Regions from separate parts of the Rhizobium sp. A22-96 genome, predicted to be linked through region 1. Evidence: predicted binding sites of a transcription regulator. Region 1 holds the regulator's gene; each other region holds the start of a gene.

The links. The regulator PhoB, encoded in region 1, activates phosphate uptake and scavenging genes when phosphate is short. The targets are predictions, from matches to a motif close to TGTCATNNANCTGTCAT.
Region 2: a site for PhoB is predicted at 2,726-2,742, ahead of ACQZ6F_RS17115 (toxic anion resistance protein). Genes of this name have one in related genera too.
Region 3: a site for PhoB is predicted at 3,704-3,720, ahead of ACQZ6F_RS05680 (acetoacetate decarboxylase). Genes of this name have one in related genera too.

Annotation. Positions count from the first base shown of each region.
Region 1 is NZ_JBNWDQ010000005.1:417,934-423,972, forward strand. It holds gene pstC (phosphate ABC transporter permease subunit PstC) at 1-215, shown strand, start outside; gene pstA (phosphate ABC transporter permease PstA) at 212-1,546, shown strand; gene pstB (phosphate ABC transporter ATP-binding protein PstB) at 1,561-2,376, shown strand; gene phoU (phosphate signaling complex protein PhoU) at 2,428-3,141, shown strand; gene phoB (phosphate regulon transcriptional regulator PhoB) at 3,173-3,856, shown strand; gene ACQZ6F_RS23605 (GcrA family cell cycle regulator) at 4,051-4,584, opposite strand; gene ACQZ6F_RS23610 (aspartate aminotransferase family protein) at 5,011-6,039, shown strand, end outside.
Region 2 is NZ_JBNWDQ010000003.1:877,521-883,559, forward strand. It holds gene ACQZ6F_RS17095 (GNAT family N-acetyltransferase) at 1-434, opposite strand, end outside; gene ACQZ6F_RS17100 (glycerophosphodiester phosphodiesterase) at 542-1,261, opposite strand; gene ACQZ6F_RS17105 (RidA family protein) at 1,261-1,728, opposite strand; gene ACQZ6F_RS17110 (cell envelope integrity EipB family protein) at 1,864-2,691, shown strand; gene ACQZ6F_RS17115 (toxic anion resistance protein) at 2,907-3,986, shown strand; gene ACQZ6F_RS17120 (substrate-binding domain-containing protein) at 3,992-5,566, shown strand; gene ACQZ6F_RS17125 (5-bromo-4-chloroindolyl phosphate hydrolysis family protein) at 5,574-6,039, shown strand, end outside.
Region 3 is NZ_JBNWDQ010000001.1:1,269,577-1,275,615, reverse strand. It holds gene ACQZ6F_RS05700 (cystathionine gamma-synthase family protein) at 1-639, opposite strand, end outside; gene ACQZ6F_RS05695 (class I SAM-dependent methyltransferase) at 984-1,763, shown strand; gene ppk2 (polyphosphate kinase 2) at 1,825-2,739, opposite strand; gene ACQZ6F_RS05685 (3-hydroxybutyrate dehydrogenase) at 2,837-3,625, opposite strand; gene ACQZ6F_RS05680 (acetoacetate decarboxylase) at 3,834-4,580, shown strand; gene ACQZ6F_RS05675 (patatin-like phospholipase family protein) at 4,616-5,773, shown strand; gene ACQZ6F_RS05670 (CGNR zinc finger domain-containing protein) at 5,874-6,039, opposite strand, start outside.

The DNA.
Region 1 (6,039 bases):
CGGCAGGCGTTGCCGCCCGCATGCAGCTCGATCCCTTCGAGCCCATGACGACGGTGACAGTGAAGATCGTCAATCAGCTGACCGGCGACCTGGAGTTCACCTCGCCGCAGACCCTGGTCGCCTTCGCGCTCGGCATAACGCTGTTCTGCCTGACCCTCTGCCTGAACGTCTACGCGCTCTACATCGTCCGCCGCTACAGGGAGCAGTACGAATGAGCGGCGTCGTATCCTCCTCGTCACAAAATATCCCGCGTGGACTGGCGCCCGGCGCGCCTGTGCGACGCGATATCGGCATCAAGCGCCGTTATGCCGCCGAACGCCGCTTTCGTGCCTATGGCCTCGCTGCTGTCGTCTTCGGCCTCGTCTTCCTTTTGGCGCTTGTGTCGACCGTGGTTCGAAACGGCTATACGGCCTTCGTGCAGACGTCGATCACCTTGCCGATCGAGTTCACCGAGAAGGTCATCGACCCCACGGGCAAGCGCGCCAGCGACCCGAAGGTGCTGATGGTCGCCAACTATCCGGTCCTGATCCGCGATGCCCTGGTAAAAGCGCTTGATATCGACCCATCCAACCGGGCGCTCGTGCGCGAGGCAACCGCCATGGTGTCGGATGGCGCCAGGATCGTGCTGCGCGACAAGGTTACCGCCAATCCGTCGATCGTAGGAACGACGCAAAACCTCACCGTCCTCGCGAGCGCCAACATCGATTCCGCCAACAAGGGACAGATCGATCTGACGGTTGATGAGAAGGATCGCAAGGTGTCGGACCGGCAGCTCGGCTGGATGAAGCAGCTGACGGCGAGCGGCGCTCTGCACGAAGCCTTCAACAGCGGCCTGTTTGTGTCGGGCAACTCAAGCCGCCCTGAGGCTGCCGGTCTCGGCGTCGCACTGATCGGCTCGCTCTATCTGATGCTGACCGTGCTGGTTCTGGCGCTTCCCGTTGGCGTCGCTGCGTCGATCTATCTGGAGGAATTCGCGCCGAAGAACCGGCTGACGGACCTCATTGAGGTCAACATCAACAATCTGGCGGCCGTGCCCTCGATCGTTTACGGATTGCTCGGGCTTTCGGTCTTCATCAACATGATGGGCCTGCCGCGCTCGGCCTCGCTGGTTGGCGGCCTAGTGCTGAGCCTGATGACGTTGCCGATGATCATCATCGCCACACGTTCGGCATTGCGAGCGGTGCCGCCCTCGATCCGCAGCGCTGCGCTTGGCCTCGGTGCCTCGCGCATGCAGATGGTCTTCCATCACGTCCTGCCGCTCGCCATGCCCGGCATATTGACGGGCACCATCCTCGGACTGGCGCATGCACTCGGCGAGACGGCGCCGCTGCTCCTGATCGGCATGGTCGCCTTCGTTGCCAACTACCCGGCATCGCCGCTCGATCCTTCGACGGCGCTGCCGGTGCAGATCTACATGTGGGCGAGTGAAGCCGAACGGGCGTTCGTCGAACGAACCTCCGGGGCGATCATCGTCCTGCTCTTCTTCCTCGTTGCGATGAATATCGGCGTGATCCTGCTGCGCCGCCGCTTCGAACGGCGCTGGTAGGGGAGGGCGATCCAATGAACATGATGACGGAAGCCGCAAGTGAAAGAGCATTGGCCAGGAAGATGACGACGATCCCCTACAAGATGATCGGCCAGGACGTGTCCGTCTTCTACGGCGACAAGCGTGCGCTCTTCGACGTCAACCTGAACATCCGCGCCAATACGGTTACGGCGTTGATCGGTCCTTCGGGCTGCGGCAAATCCACCTTCCTGCGTTGCCTCAATCGCATGAACGATACGATCGAGACCTGCCGCGTCACCGGCAAGATCACGCTCGACGATCAGGATGTCTACGACAACAACATTGATGTTGTGGAGCTGCGCGCGCGGGTCGGCATGGTCTTCCAGAAGCCCAATCCGTTCCCGAAGTCGATCTATGAGAACGTAGCCTATGGCCCCCGCATCCATGGTCTGCATCGCTCGAAAGCCGATCTCGAGCATATCGTCGAAACCAGCCTGCAGAAGGCCGGTCTGTGGGGTGAGGTGAAGGATCGGCTGCATGATGCCGGCACGAGCCTCTCGGGCGGTCAGCAGCAGCGCCTGTGCATCGCCCGTGCCGTCGCGGTCAGCCCGGAGGTCATTCTGATGGACGAGCCCTGTTCGGCGCTCGATCCCATTGCCACCGCCAAGGTCGAGGATCTGATCCACGAGCTGCGCGAAAACTTCACCATCGTCATCGTCACGCATTCCATGCAGCAGGCAGCCCGCGTGTCGCAACGTACCGCAATGTTTCATCTCGGCCATCTGGTCGAGGAGAACGATACCGATAAGATGTTCACCAATCCCGACGATTTCCGCACGCAGGATTACATCATGGGCCGTTTTGGTTGATGATGCCGTGCGCGCGGCTCCTTTCACACAGTTCACCTTGAGGATAGAAAAATGGTCTCCACTCACATTCTCTCTGCCTATGACGAAGACCTGAAGTTCCTGACGCGCCGTATTGCGGAAATGGGCGGCCTGGCCGAGCAAATGGTCAGCGACAGCGTTCGGGCGCTGGTCCAGAGCGACACTGGTCTTGCGCAGAAGGTCATCTCCGACGACGTAATCCTCGATCATGCCGAGCGCGAAGTCGGCGACAAGGCCATCGTCACCATCGCCCGTCGTCAGCCGATGGCTGCCGACCTGCGCGAGATCATGGGTTCGATCCGTATCGCTTCCGATCTGGAGCGCGTCGGCGACCTCGGCAAGAACACCGCCAAGCGCGTCATCGCCGTGCAGGGTACGGGCGTTCCGCGTCGCCTGGCTCGTGGCATCGAGCACCTTTCCGAATTGGCGCTGAGCCAGCTCAAGGAAGTCCTCGACGTCTACGCCACCCGCTCGCCGGACAAGGCCGTGTCGATCCGCGAACGCGACGAGGAAATCGACGCGATGTACACCTCGCTCTTCCGCGAGATGCTGACCTACATGATGGAAGATCCGCGCAACATCACCACCTGCACGCATCTTCTCTTCTGCGCCAAGAACATCGAGCGCATCGGCGACCATGCCACCAACATCGCCGAGACGATCTATTACATGGCGACGGGTGCTCAGCCCGAAGGCGAGCGCCCGAAGGACGATACCGCCAATACCGTCGGCGCAGTGACGGAATAATCCGAAAGCGAAGAAAGGAGACCATAGGCGCATGGTTCCGAGAGTTGCTGTTGTAGAAGACGAGGAAGCGCTCAGCGTTCTGCTGCGCTACAATCTCGAGGCCGAAGGCTTCGAGGTCGACACGATCCTCAGAGGCGATGAAGCCGAGTTGCGTCTCCAGGAGCGCATTCCCGATCTTCTGATCCTCGACTGGATGCTCCCCGGTGTATCCGGCATCGAGCTCTGCCGCCGGCTGCGCATGCGGCCGGAGACGGAGCGCCTGCCGATCATCATGCTGACGGCCCGCGGCGAGGAAAGCGAGCGCGTGCGCGGTCTTTCCACTGGCGCGGACGATTACGTCGTCAAGCCGTTCTCGACACCCGAGCTGATGGCTCGCGTCAAGGCGATGCTGCGGCGCGCCCGTCCGGAGGTTCTCTCCACGGTGTTGCGTTGTGGCGATATCGAGCTGGACCGCGAGACGCACCGCGTTCACCGCAAGAGCCGCGAAGTGCGGCTGGGACCGACCGAATTCCGTCTTCTGGAATTCCTGATGTCCTCGCCGGGCCGCGTCTTCTCGCGTTCGCAACTGCTCGACGGCGTGTGGGGGCATGATATCTATGTCGACGAACGCACGGTCGACGTGCATGTCGGTCGCCTGCGCAAGGCGCTCAACTTCTCCAATATGCAGGATGTCATCCGCACCGTTCGCGGCGCGGGCTACTCCATGGAGGCCTGAGCGGGAATACCCGATCAGGCACTCAACATTACAGCGCCACGCGTCTTTCAAGACGCGTTAAGGTCGCTGTAACATCTTAGAATTCTGCATAATTTTCCCTTAAATCGGTTCCGATTTAAGAAATTATGCAGTCGCGGCGGAAACAGAAAACGGGCCCCAAAGGGCCCGTTTCTTTATCTCAGTGATGAAGTGTCTCAGCCGCGCGGCTGAGCTGGCCTGCGCCGTTCATGCACCGGCTGGTAGGCCAGGCGCTGATGGTAGGTGCAGTAGGGCGATGAATCCGGGCTCTCGTTGCCGCAGAAGTGGAAATCGTCCTTCAGGGGATCGCCGACCGGCCACTTGCAGGTGCGCTCCGTCAGTTCCGTCAGGCCGAGACGCCGGGAGATCGGAACGACCACATTGGCGGCCGGACGATACTGGATCTCGTTGACCGTATCGATCTCGATCTCTTCCTTCAACATGGTTGCGCCCTGCTGGCGGGTAACCGTGCGGGTTGCGACGCGCGCCTGATAGTTCGAAGCCCGCGGTGCCGTGGCGTTGCGCTTCGGCGTGCGAGCTGCCGCCGTCGTGCCGCCGGCCTTCGCTCGACCGGGAAGGTTCAAGCGATGCACCTTGCCGATAACGGCGTTACGGCTGACGCCACCGAGCTGTGCCGCGATCTGGCTGGCGCTCAACCCTTCGGACCATAGCTTTTTCAGCTTCTCGACGCGTTCGTCTGTCCAATTCATGCCCTGTCTCCGCTGTCGCGTTTCCGATGGCAGAATCCCTCACCATTGCCTCGCATGGGGATCGAGGCACGAAACGCTCTAAAATTGTGGTGACTAGTTCCGCCGCATGCAGTCTAGCAATTGGTTTTTAACCTAGTGTGAGGCAGACTCCGTGACAAGAGTCGCGGGAATCTTGAGGAATCGATTTCGAGGTTTTCCCCAACTTGCTGTCCGGGCGTGGCATTTCTGCAATATGCGGCACCGAACGTATCCCTTTTGCGCGCAAGCACTTTCTCGCACCTGCTAAAGCGCCAGTTTTGTTGACATCGCGGTGCAAAACAACAATAGTGACCGGGCCGCCGCAAGGCGGCATTTTTGATTTTTTCGGACCCCTTTCGTAAAAACGAAGCGATTGGTCCTTAAAGTTGTGATCGAGGAGATATGGCCATGGCCGAGACCGCGCCGCTTTATGATACCTACATGCGAGCTCCGCTGCGGTTCGAGCGAGGCGAAGGCGTATGGTTGATCACTGAAAGCGGTGAACGCTATCTCGATTTTGCAGCCGGCGTGGCGGTCAATTCGCTCGGTCATGCTCATCCCCATCTTGTCGCCGAGCTGAAGGCGCAGGCTGACAAGGTTTGGCATCTGTCCAACCTCTACGAGGTGCCTGGTCAGGAAAAGCTGTCGAAGCGGCTGACGGAAGCCACTTTCGCCGACAAGGTGTTCTTTACGAATTCGGGTGCCGAAGCGTTGGAATGCGCCATCAAGACGGCGCGGCGCTATCAGTTCGCCAAGGGGCATCCTGAGAAGTTTCATATCATCACCTTCGAAGGTGCCTTCCATGGCCGTACCATCGCGACGATCGCGGCCGGCGGCCAGGAAAAGTATATCGAAGGCTTCGGTCCGAAGGCTCCCGGCTTCGATCAGGTACCGTTCGGTGATCTCGATGCCGTGCGCGCAGCCATTACCGAGGCGACGGGCGCTATCCTGATAGAGCCGGTGCAGGGCGAGGGTGGTATCCGCCCGGCGACCAATGAATTCCTGCGTGGTCTCCGCCAGATCTGCGACGAGCACGGCCTGCTGCTGGTTCTCGACGAGGTGCAGTCCGGCGTTGGTCGTACCGGCAAGCTCTTTGCCCACGAATGGGCTGGTATCAAGCCCGATATCATGGCGGTCGCAAAGGGTATCGGCGGCGGCTTTCCGCTCGGCGCATGCCTGGCAACGGCCGAAGCGGCTTCCGGCATGAAGGCCGGCACGCACGGATCGACCTATGGCGGCAATCCGCTGGCCATGGCAGTCGGCAATGCGGTGCTTGATATCGTGCTGGCCGATGGTTTCCTGGAACATGTGCGCGATATCGCACTGGTCTTCCGCCAGGGCCTCGCCTCGCTCAAGGATCGCTTCCCGGATATCATCGAGGATATTCGTGGCGAAGGCCTCATGCTTGGCATCAAGGCGGCTATCCCGCAGGCGGAC
Region 2 (6,039 bases), on a different contig from region 1:
TTCAGGCTCTCGGCAAGCGCCGGCTGGATGGCCTCCCGATCCTGGTCTTCGGCAACCAGCAGCCGCGGTCCCGTGGCAGGTGTGAAGGGAATGGAGCATTGCAGCTTCGGATAGTAACGGCCACCGGCGCGCTCAAAGGCATCGGCCCAGCCATGGTCAAAGACATATTCGCCCTGGCTGTGGGTTTTGAGGTAACCGACGACAGCGCCGATCAATTCACCGCTATCGGTTTCGAGCAGCAGATGGTTTCCGAGCCACCCCGTCTTGTCGGTTGCCGAGCCGGATTCCTCGAGTGAGGACAGAAAGGCGTGCGAGACAAACGGATTGTAGGGCAACACGCTGCTCGTCTTGGACGCCCCGGCCAGCCTGGACCAGCTTTCCGGAGCGATGTTCTTGAAGGATCGTTCGACTCGAATGGATAATTCGTCTGTCATCAAATTCTTGGCGCTAGGAAGGAAGGGCGGGGCTCTCAACCACTGCGCCATGCTGGACGCAGTGGAAATTCAAGTTTGCGCATCGCCTTCCTTCGATCGAAGCCGGTTTACGAGGCGATGCGCGGATCAAAACCTTCAAAGGTCATCTGGTCTGCATTGGCAAATGTATGTTTGCGGGCCGCTTCGTCGCGCACGGTCCAGGTGATGACCGGAATGCCGCGCTGGCGCTGCGCCGTGATGAAGGGGTTCGGCAGATGGCCGTGGAAGTATGAAATGAAGTCTAGCCCAAGCTGCATGGCTTCGTCATGCTGAAAAAATGTCTCAGGCTTGTTTCCTTCGGCCGTAAGCCCGACTGGGTAGGATGCTTCCAGTGACTTGAGGTCCTTTAGCAGCCAATGGTCGAAACTCATCAGCGCCACATGGCCCTTATAGCCTTCCAGCACCTCGAGCACGGATTCGGCAAAGCCTTCGTCGTCGCCTTCGCGGCCCTTGAGCTCCAGCACCAGCGGAACCTTGCCGTCGCAGAGCTGCAGAAGCTGCTTCAAGGTTGGGATCTTGTCCTTGGTGCCGCCGATGGAGAGCAGGCCGAGTTCGGCCGAAGTGCGATCGCGCAGCTGGCCGGGAAGATTGCAGACGCGCTGCAGATCGTCATCATGGAAAACGACGGGCACGCTGTCGGAGGCATAATGCAGGTCGCATTCTATGGCAAAGCCGGCATCGATGGCGCGGCTGAAGGCCGAGAGCGTGTTCTCCCAGACTTCCCTGTTCATGTCGTGATAGCCGCGATGGGCGACGGGACGTTCGGTCAGCCAGGCAAGCTTGCTCATCAGGCGATTTCCAGAATGGCATCGATTTCGACGGCGGCATTGAGCGGCAAGGCAGCCATGCCCACGGCGGCGCGGGCATGCTTGCCAGCCTCGCCCAATACATTTGCCAGAAGATTGGAGGCACCGTTGATCACAAGGTGTTGTTCGACGAAATCCGGCGTTGAGGCGACGAAGCCGTTCAGCTTGATCAGGCGCTTGATGCGGCCGAGATCGCCGCCGAGGGCGGCCTTCGCCTGTGCGAGAATGTTGATGGCGCAAAGCTCGGCGGCGCGCTGGCCGCCGGTAACGTCGACGTCTTTGCCGAGATGGCCTGTCACGCTGACCTTGCCGTTCTCGATGGGCAACTGCCCCGACAGATAGAGAAGATTGCCGCTGATGACATAGGGAACGTAGTTGGCGGCCGGTGCAGCGGCCTGCGGCAGAACAATCCCGAGTTCCTTCAGACGACCCTCTATAGCGTCGGACATTTTCATCTCCCGTTTTGTTGTAAAACCTTCAAAAATCCGGCATCAAGGCTAAGTTCCGCCAATTGGGACTGGCAGCCTCGTTTTAGCCGAAAGCGTTCTTATAACATCGCGTGCGAGTCCAACAGGAGATAATGAATGTTCCGCTCGAGTATTGCTGCCACCGTCGTTTCGGGGCTGGGCATTCTTTCACTGGGGACGCCGTCCGCCCAGGCCGCAGGTCCAAGCGGGCTTATCGCGCATCGCGCCGTCTACGATCTGGAACTGAAGGACGCCACCGACCGCTCCGGCATCGCCGGAATGTTCGGTCGCATGGTCTATGAATTCGAAGGCTCCGATTGCGCCGGATTCACCACGAATTTCCGTTTCGTCACACAGATCGACACGGGCGATTCCACGCGTGTCAGCGACCAGCAGACGACGACCTTCGAGGACCTGGCCAAGCGGGTATTCCGCTTTGAAACCAAATCCTATACCGACAGCCAGCTCGACAAGGATGTGCGTGGCGCCGCAACCGACGATCAGAAGGGCATCAAGGTCGATCTGACCCAGCCGCACAGCAAGCAGGTCGAACTGATCCAGAGCCGGTTCCCGACGGAACACATGCTCGACATCATTCAGAATGCCAAGATCGGCAAGAAATTCTTTGAAGCTCAGGTTTTTGACGGTTCCGACGATGGCGACAAGCCGTTGATCGCGACCACCGTCGTCGGCAAGCAGGAGACGCCCGCCAAGGATGACCCCGATGCCGACAAGGCCGGCGCCTTTGCCAAGACGGCTTTCTGGCCGGTGACGGTCGCCTATTTCAATGAGAAATCCACGGGCGACGCCATGCCGGTTTATCGCATGTCGTTCAAGCTCTACGAGAATGGCATCACGCGCGATCTCACCATGGATTATGGCGACTTCGTCCTGACCGGCAAGCTGACCAAGCTCGAAGTTCTCGATAATAAGGCATGCCAATAGCTGCCGGGCGATGGCGCGCAAGCTGTAAGATCTCCGTCATAAAACTGTGATCCAAGTTTCACTATTGTGTGAAACGATCGGCACGCTTGGGTGAGTCTAACCGCTTCCCATAACGATCTGGAATTGTGGTGGGGCGCGCGGGGAAATGATCGTCTTGGGGACGATTGATGATTTTTGCGGTCGGCTCCGTTTTTATGGACGAGAAAGCCCGACCTATGAGCAATACCGATATCGCCGCCGGTTCCAATGAGACCCTGCCTTTGGTCGCCGCCGATCCGGCTGAAATCGCCCGCATCGGCGATGCCATCGACATCACCGACCGTGCCGGCATTTCCGTCTATGGCGACCGCGCCCAGCAATCCGTGTCCGATTATTCGGACCGGATTCTGCGCGAAGTCCGAAACCGCGATCTCGGTGAAGTCGGCAAGCTGCTCACCGATATCATCGTCAAATCGAAGAAACTCGATCCGGCGTCCCTGAAGGACGAGGGTTTTCTTTCGCGGATGTTCTCCTCCTTCCGGGCGAGAGTTGAGCGCTTCAAGGAGCAGTTCGAGGATGTGGCGGGCCAGATCGATCGCATCGGGCTGGAGCTTGATCGCCACAAGGATATTCTGCGTCGCGATATCGCCCTTCTCGACGATCTGCACGAGGAGACAAAGCAGTCGATCCTGCAGCTCGATGCTTACGTGCAGGCGGGCAAGAACTTCACCGAGCGCTTTCGCGTGACGGAACTCCCGAGGCTGAAGAGTGCGGCCGATGCGGCTTCAGCCAATCCCGGCGGCGGCATGCTGGAGGCGCAGGTCTATCAGGATAGCGTGCAGGCTCTGGATCGCTTGGAAAAGCGGGTTTTCTACCTGCAGCAGGCCCGCCAGCTCGGCATCCAGCAGCTGCCGCAGATCCGTATCGTCCAGGCGGGTGACGAGACGCTGATCGAGAATTTGCAGGCGACCTCGGCGCTGACGGTGCCGGCCTGGAAGCAGAAGATGGTGATTCTGCTCGGCCTGACCCAGCAGAAATCGGCGCTCGAATTGCAGAAGACGGTGACGGACGCCACCAACGACATGATCCGCGAAGCTTCGAAAATGATGAAAGATCAGGCCATTGCCATAGAGCAGCAATCGCAGCGCGGTATCGTCGATATCGATACGCTTGCCGCCGCCAACCGCGACCTGATCGATACGATCGGTGGCGTGCTGAAGGTGCAGGAGGATGGCCGCGCCAAGCGGGCCGAGGCCGAGCAGCGGATGCAAAAAATGACTATTGAGCTCAAGAAAGCAATGATCGAGGCGCGGTAATTCGCATGATAAACCGCACATTCGTCACCGGCCTGATACTGGCTGCGGCTCTCGCGCTCAGCGGCTGCAATGTCGGTGGGGAAGGCCCGAAGTTCTCGATCGTTTCCGGCTCTGAAAATACCGTCATCCAGCCAATCGTCGAGGAGTTCTGCAAGGAAAAGAAGGCGACCTGCAGCTTCTCTTATGAGGGCACGCTGGATATCGGGCTTGCTCTCCAGAGTGAGCAGGGTGTCGAGCAGGACGCTGTCTGGCCGGCATCGAGCGTTTGGGTCGATATGTTCGACGTCAAGCGCCGGGTGAAGTCGTTGACCTCGGTCGCGCAGATGCCTGTCATTCTCGGCGTGCGCAAATCCAAGGCCGAGGCGCTCGGCTGGGTTGGCAAGCCCGTCTACATGAAGGACATATTGGCGGCGGTAAAGAGCGGTTCGCTGAAGTTTCTCATGACATCGGCGACGCAATCCAATTCCGGCGCCAGCGCCTATCTCGGCATGTTGTCGACGGCGCTTGGCAACAAGCCCGTCATCGAGCCTGGTGATCTCGACAAGCCGGATGTGCAGGATGCGGTCCGCTCCCTGCTTGCCGGCGTCGAGCGCTCTTCCGGTTCGTCCGGCTGGCTTGCAGATCTCTATACGGATCAGGCTTCGAAGGGCACGCTCTACGACGCGATGTGGAACTACGAAGCTGTCCTGAAGGAAACCAATGACAAGCTCGCGGGCATGGGCAAGGAGCCGCTTTATGCGATCTATCCGGCCGATGGCGTCGTAGTCGCCGATTCGCCGATCGGCTTCGTCGATCACGGACGCGGACAGGAGGTCGAGACCTTCTTCAACCAGCTTGTCGAGTATCTTCGGTCCGCGCCGGTGCAGAAGCGCATCGCCGATACCGGACGCCGCATTCCCCTCGCTGATGTTACGGCCAGGCCGGACCCGTCATGGAATTTCGATCCGACACGGCTGGTGACGGCTATACGCATGCCGGAGCCCGCTGTGATCCGCCAGGCGCTTGATCTCTATCAGGTGGCTTTGCGAAAGCCTTCGTTGACGGCTCTTTGCCTCGATTTCTCAGGCTCGATGGAGGGGCCGGGCGAAAATCAGCTCCAGGCGGCCATGCGATTCCTGTTCAATCCGGATGAGACCGGCAAGGTATTGGCGCAATGGACCCCGGCCGATCGCATCATGGTCATTCCCTTCGACGCCAATGTGCGCGGCACCTTCGAGGGCACGGGAAATCCCGCCCAGCAGAGGAACCTTGTCGACAAGGTATCGCGCCAGCGCGCCGGCGGCGGTACGGATATGTATGCCTGCGCGAGCAGGGCGCTTGACTGGATGAAGAGTACGCGAGATCTGTCGTCTTACCTGCCGGCGATCGTCATCATGACCGATGGAAAATCCGACGATGCCAATCGCGATTTCATGAGCCGATGGGCATCGGTCAGCCCGCATGTCCCGGTGTTCGGCATCACCTTCGGCGATGCGGACAAGCGGCAATTGGATGCCCTGGCGCAGGAAACCTCGGCACGCGTCTTCGATGGTCGCGGCGATCTGGTCAGCGCGTTCCGGGCAGTGCGCGGCTATAATTAGGACGAGAATGCGCAATTGGTTCGGCAATGATTGGAATTGGATCGTGGCGGGCCTTGCCGCCGCGATCGTCATTCCTGTGCTGAGCTTCTTTGCCGGCATGCCTATATGGATCGCGGCCGCCATTGGCCTGCTCGTCTTTGTCGGCCTCATCTTCGTGCTGGCCCCACGCAGCCTTTTCGAAGGGTTGGATGCCAGGGTCATCGGCCGGGGACGGCTTGAATTCGCTCGTGATCTGCTGAACTCGGCGGCACCGGCCGCGCGCAGGCTGGAAGCTTCGGCGGCCGGGATTACCAGCAAGGATACGGCAAGGCGGGTGCGGCATCTGGCGGAGATTGCCGCCGACGTCTTCGCCAAGGTGGAGGCCAATCCGGAAAGTGCCGCTACGGTGAGGCGGTTCTTGAGCTATTACCTGCCGCGCGCCGCCGAAGTGGCGGAAGGCTTCGCCGTGATCGAGGCGAAGCGCCAGCCTGATG
Region 3 (6,039 bases), on a different contig from region 1:
GATGATCGGCGTATGGCCCTGCTTCTTGCCGATGGCATCGGCCACGCGGCGGATGACGGCGATATCGACCAGGCTGTTCGTCGGGTTGGCAGGCGTTTCCACGAGAATGACCGAGACCCGGCCCTTTGCCATGGCTTCCTCGGCACCCGTCATGACAGATGCTTCGCTGACGCCATCGGCGAAACTCACCGCTGAAACGCCGAGATTGAGGAATGTTTTGGCGATCAGCGTTTCCGTGCCGCCGTAGAGCGGTTGCGAATGCAATATCGCGTCACCGGGGCTGACGAAGGCGAGCAGCGTCGTCGCAATGGCCGACATGCCGGAGGAAAACAGCGCGCAGCTTTCCGTCCGCTCATAGACCGCCAGGCGATCCTCGACGATTTCGCTGTTCGGGTGGTTGAAGCGCGAATAGACGAGGCCGACGCCTGTGCCCTTAGGCGGCTCGTTGCGGCCGGAGATGTAGTTGAAGAAATCGCGCCCGTCCTCGGCCGATTTGAAAACGAAGGTGGAAGTCAGGAAAACAGGAGGCTTGACCGCACCCTCCGAGAGTTCGGGATCATAGCCGTAATTCAGCATTTGCGTTTCGGGATGCAGCGCGTGATTGCCGATATGGGTTTTCGACGGGTGCGGCGCAGTCATGACGGTCTCCTCAGCCGATGATATTGAATTTTAGAATCGCATTATACATCACTTAGGGTACAGGCCTGCTACCTGCCACTGTCTATGAAGCGGCGTCGATATGAAGGGCGAAGGATGCTGAAATTATCCACTCTGCGCATGGCTATCCGAAACACGACAGAAAGGTCGCAATATTAGCTGCCACTGCTCGTCTTGGCACAGTCTCACCCCAGGTTCCGAGAGCTCGCCACCTTTCGGCGCGCGCAGTCTGGGCAGCAGAGCGGTGCATTTCTCACCCGGCGGACGTCTATCGACGAGGGCGTCCGGCGGCGAAATGCGCAATGAAAACCAGTGAGGTTTGCATTTTGAAATCAAGCGTTCGAAAATTCATGTTTAGCGATCTCCAGAAAATCGACGGTTACATCGATCCGCCGGATGCGCTTGTCTTCCTGTCGTTAATCGAGAAGCAGAGGCAACAGAAACTATATGGCGGTCTCGTCGAGATCGGGGTCTATTATGGGCGATCTTATTTTCTGCTGCGCAAGATCAGTGCTCCCGACGACAATGTGCTTGCGATCGACCTCTTCGACATCGAAGCGGACGGCGCACAATATCAACGCTTCCTCGATAATGGCCGGTCGCTTGGCATTCCCGTCGACGAGGAGCTTGTCATAGCCGGCGACAGTACCATGCTCGACCCGCAGGCGATCATCGACAAGGTTGGGCAGGTTCGCTTTTTCAGCATCGATGGAGGGCATCTGCTTCGTCATATCGTTGCCGATAGCCGCCTGGCCAAGAGCGTGCTGGCCGATCACGGCATCATCGCTTTCGACGATACGTTCAATCCCGCGTGGCCGGAGGTGACGATCGGCGTTGCGGATTTCCTGCGCAGGAACAATGACACCTTCGCCGCCTTCTGCATGACGAAGTACAAGACCTATGTCTGCCGGCGAGATTTTCATGAGGTCTATCGGGCGGCGGTCAGCGATGCGCTGCATCTCAAGCCGTTCGAGCATGCCGAGTTGGATTTTCTCGGCTCAAAGGTGATCAGGCTGCACAATCCGCTCAACCGAAGGGTCGCCTATGAGGTCATGCAGCGGCTGGGCATGGGCGCCCTGTCCGAATGGGCCTACCGCCCGGGCTGACTGTGAGCCGACCCTCGGGCTTTGACGGGTCCGCCGGAGACGGACCCGTCATCGTTCCTCGTCAGTAGATTTCCGGCACGTACATTTCCGGCGGCACCGGCGTGCGGTGGTAGTCGGCGTTACGCATGCGCTCCGGCAGGATGATTTCCGGCTTCGGCACGTTCTCATAGGGGATCTGGGTCAGGAGATGCGCGATGCAGTTCAGGCGCGCCCTCTTCTTGTCGACGGCATGCACGACCCACCACGGCGCTTCCGGAATATGAGTGCGTTCCAGCATCTCTTCCTTGGCCTTGGTGTACTCTTCCCAGTGAACGCGGCTCTGAAGGTCCATCGGCGAGAGTTTCCACTGCTTCAGCGGATCCTGAATGCGCATGCTGAAGCGGAATTCCTGCTCTTCGTCGGTGATCGAGAACCAGTATTTGATGAGAATGATGCCCGAGCGCACCAGCATGCGTTCGAAGTCGGGTACGGAGCGGAAGAATTCTTCCAGCTCTTCCGAGCTGCAGAAACCCATCACCCGCTCGACGCCGGCGCGGTTGTACCAGCTGCGGTCGAACAGCACCATTTCACCTGCGGTCGGCAGGTGAGCCGTATAACGCTGGAAATACCACTGATGACGCTCGCGCTCCGTCGGCGCCGGCAGTGCGACGACGCGGCAAACACGCGGATTGAGGCGCTGGGTGACGCGCTTGATGGCGCCGCCCTTGCCGGCGGAATCGCGGCCCTCAAACAGCACGACGACCTTGAGCTTCTTGTACTGCACCCAGTCCTGAAGACGCACGAGTTCATGCTGGAGACGAAAGAGCTCGCGGAAATAGACCCTGCGGTCGAGCGATGCGTCGGTTTCGTCGCCCAATCCCTCGGCGACCAGTTCATCCAACCGATCTTCCTCGAGCTGCATCTCGAGTTCTTCGTCGAAGCTGTCGACAATCTCGTCCTTGATGCGGCTCAGCCGGTCCTGGGTGTCGTCGGTCATTGCGCGCTCCTGCTCTGTTTTCATGTTGGTGCTGAGATATTTCGACCGCAAGGAGCCGGCACAGCCATGTGGGCGTGGGCCGGCTCAAGTGGCGATCCTACTCGGCAGTCCAGCCGCCGTCGACGGAAAGCGTCGTGCCGGTGATCTGCTTGGCGGCATCGCCGCATAGAAACACGGCGATGGCCGCCACTTCGTCTACGGTCACGAATTCCTTCGTCGGCTGGGCGGCGAGCAGTACGTCGTGCTTGACCTGCTCTTCCGTCATGTTGCGTGCCTTCATCGTCTCCGGGATCTGCTTTTCGACGAGCGGCGTCCAGACATAGCCCGGTGCGATGGAATTGACAGTGACGCCATCCCGCGCCGCTTCAAGCGCGATCGTCTTGGTGAGGCCGGTGATGCCGTGCTTGGCCGAGACATAGGCCGACTTGAACGGCGAAGCCACCAGCGCATGTGCCGAGGACGTGTTGATGATGCGGCCCCATTTGCGGGCCTTCATGCCGGGGATGGCGGCCTTGATCGCGTAGAAAGCTGCAAGCAGGTTGATGCGGATGATCGCTTCCCATTTGTCGTCGGGGAACTCCTCGATCGGAGCGACGAACTGGATGCCGGCATTGTTGACGAGGACGTCGAGGCTGCCGAAGGCTTCCTCGGCTTCGCGTACCATCGACGTTACTTCCTCGCCATTCATCATATTGGCACCGGAATAACGGCATTTCACACCGAAATCGGCCTCGATTGCTGCGCGCTCTTTTTCGATCGCATCGGCATCGCCGAGGCCGTTGATCGTCACATTCGCGCCTTCGGCGGCAAAAGCGCGCGCGATCGCAAGCCCGATACCGCTCGTCGAACCGGTGACCAGCGCATTCTTCGAAGTCAACGAACCCATAATGCTACTCCCGCAATCTCTATGACATGGTTGAGTAAATGGAAAAATGCCGAGATGGGCGCACACTGCCAGCGTCATATGTCGCTTTGATAACAGCGGTTGGCCAGTCTCAGGTGCAGCCGGCTGGCGGGTTGACACTTCACTGTCACGCAACCGTGCAAGTTTCGCCGCGGGCGCCGGACTATTTCCTCCAAAGACGGAAAATACGATGAAGGTCGAAGACATTCTCAAGCATGCCTATGCAATGCCGCTGACCAATCCTTCCTATCCTCCGGGACCCTATCGGTTCTTCGATCGCGAATATATCATCATCACCTACCGCACGACGCGCGAAGCCCTGGAGGCCGTCGTGCCCGAGCCGCTCGAAATCGACGAGCCGCTGGTGAAATACGAATTCATCCGCATGCCCGATTCCACCGGCTTCGGCGATTACACCGAGACGGGGCAGGTCATCCCGGTGAAGTATCGCGGCGAGGCTGGTGGCTATGTCCATTCCATGTATCTCGACGACGATGCGCCGATCACCGGCGGCCGCGAAATCTGGGGCTTTCCGAAGAAGCTCGCCAATCCGAAGATCGTCAACGAAGGCGAGGTCATCGTCGGCACGCTGCATTATGGCAGCGTTCTCTGCGCGACGGCAACGATGGGCTACAAGCACAGGCAGATCGACCAGGCGCCGCTGATGGCTGCTCTCTCCGAACCGAATTTCCTGATCAAGATCGTACCGCATGTCGACGCCACGCCGCGCATCTGCGAGCTGGTGCGCTACTATCTGACTGATATCACCATCAAGGAAGCCTGGACCTCGCCCGCTGCCCTCGACCTCAGACCGCATGTGATGGCTGACGTCGCGCGGCTGCCGGTTCTGGACGTGGTTTCGGCTGTTCATTTCACCGCCAATCTGACGCTTGGGCTTGGCGAAGTCGTTCACGACTACCTCGCCGAGCGCAGGTAACCGCGCCCTATTTTCCTTTTGCTGGAGACGAACCCGTGCTCGAACGAAAAGCCAAAGCCGCAGTGCCGACAATCCAGGAAATCGCTACGCAATACGACCGTGTCGCCCTGGTATTTCAGGGCGGTGGCGCGCTTGGTGCCTATCAGGCCGGTGTCTATCAGGCGCTGGCCGATGCGGGATGCGAGCCCACATGGCTCTCAGGCGTTTCCATCGGTGCCATCAATGCAGCCATCATCGCCGGCAATGAGCCGAGCCGCCGCCTGCAGCGTCTCGAACAGTTCTGGCAGATCATTTCCGGTCGCAAGATCTGGGCCTACACGCCGGAAGGCGACGTCTTCCGCGACATCCGCAATCGCACCAGCTCATGGATGACCATGACGATGGGTCAGCCCGGCTTCTTCAAGCCGCGCTTCCCCAATCCCTGGCTGGAACTGGCTGGCGCGGAGGGCGCTACCAGCTTCTACGATTCCGCCGAGCTGAAGAAGACGCTGGAGATGGTGATCGATTTCGACGTTCTGAACGACGGCAAGAAGCGCTTCAGCGTCGGCGCGGTCAATGTCAGGACCGGCAATTTCGTCTATTTCGATACCGACAATATCCGTATCGAACCGGAGCACATCATGGCAAGCGGCGCGCTGCCGCCCGCCTTGCCGGCGATCCGCATCGAAGGCGAATATTACTGGGATGGCGGCATTGTCTCCAACACTCCGCTGCAATATCTGCTCGATCAGGAGGAGGATCGCAGCTCCCTGGTGTTCCAGGTCGATCTGTTCAGCGCCCGCGGTGTCCTGCCCCGCAGCATGCCGGACGTGCTGTCACGCCATAAGGACATCATGTATTCGAGCCGCACCCGGCAGAATACCGACAATTTCAAGCGCATCCACGGGCTGAAGATGAAGCTGCTCGGCGCGCTGAAGCGTGTCCCGAAAGACCAGCTGTCGCCGGAAGAGGAAGAGATGATTGCCGATTATTCCAATGCCGGCGTCGTCAATATCGTCCACCTGATCTATCAGCACAAGAATTACGAGGGTCATGCCAAGGACTATGAGTTCTCCGGTACCTCGATGCGCGAGCATTGGGACATGGGCCTGGAAGACACCAAGCGCACGCTGCGTCACACCGAATGGCTGCTGCCGCCGTTCAGCGACGACGCCGTCGCCATCCACGACCTGCATCGCGAAGATCCAGTCTGAAGCGATCGACTAGAATAACAATCGTGCCAGCCGCGCATCTGCTCCGCCGGCACGATTGTTAACAGCGTTTCCAAGACGCCAGCTCACTTGCCTCGGTAAGCTATCCCTTCTTGAGCCGGTGCCGATGGGCTGCCTGCTTTGCGCGGTTGCCGCACATGGCCATGCTGCACCAGCGCCTGCGATGGCCGCGCGTATGGTCGACAAACAGCAGCGTGCAGGCATGGCCTTCGCAGGCTTTCACGTCCGAGAAATCTTCGGTACAGACG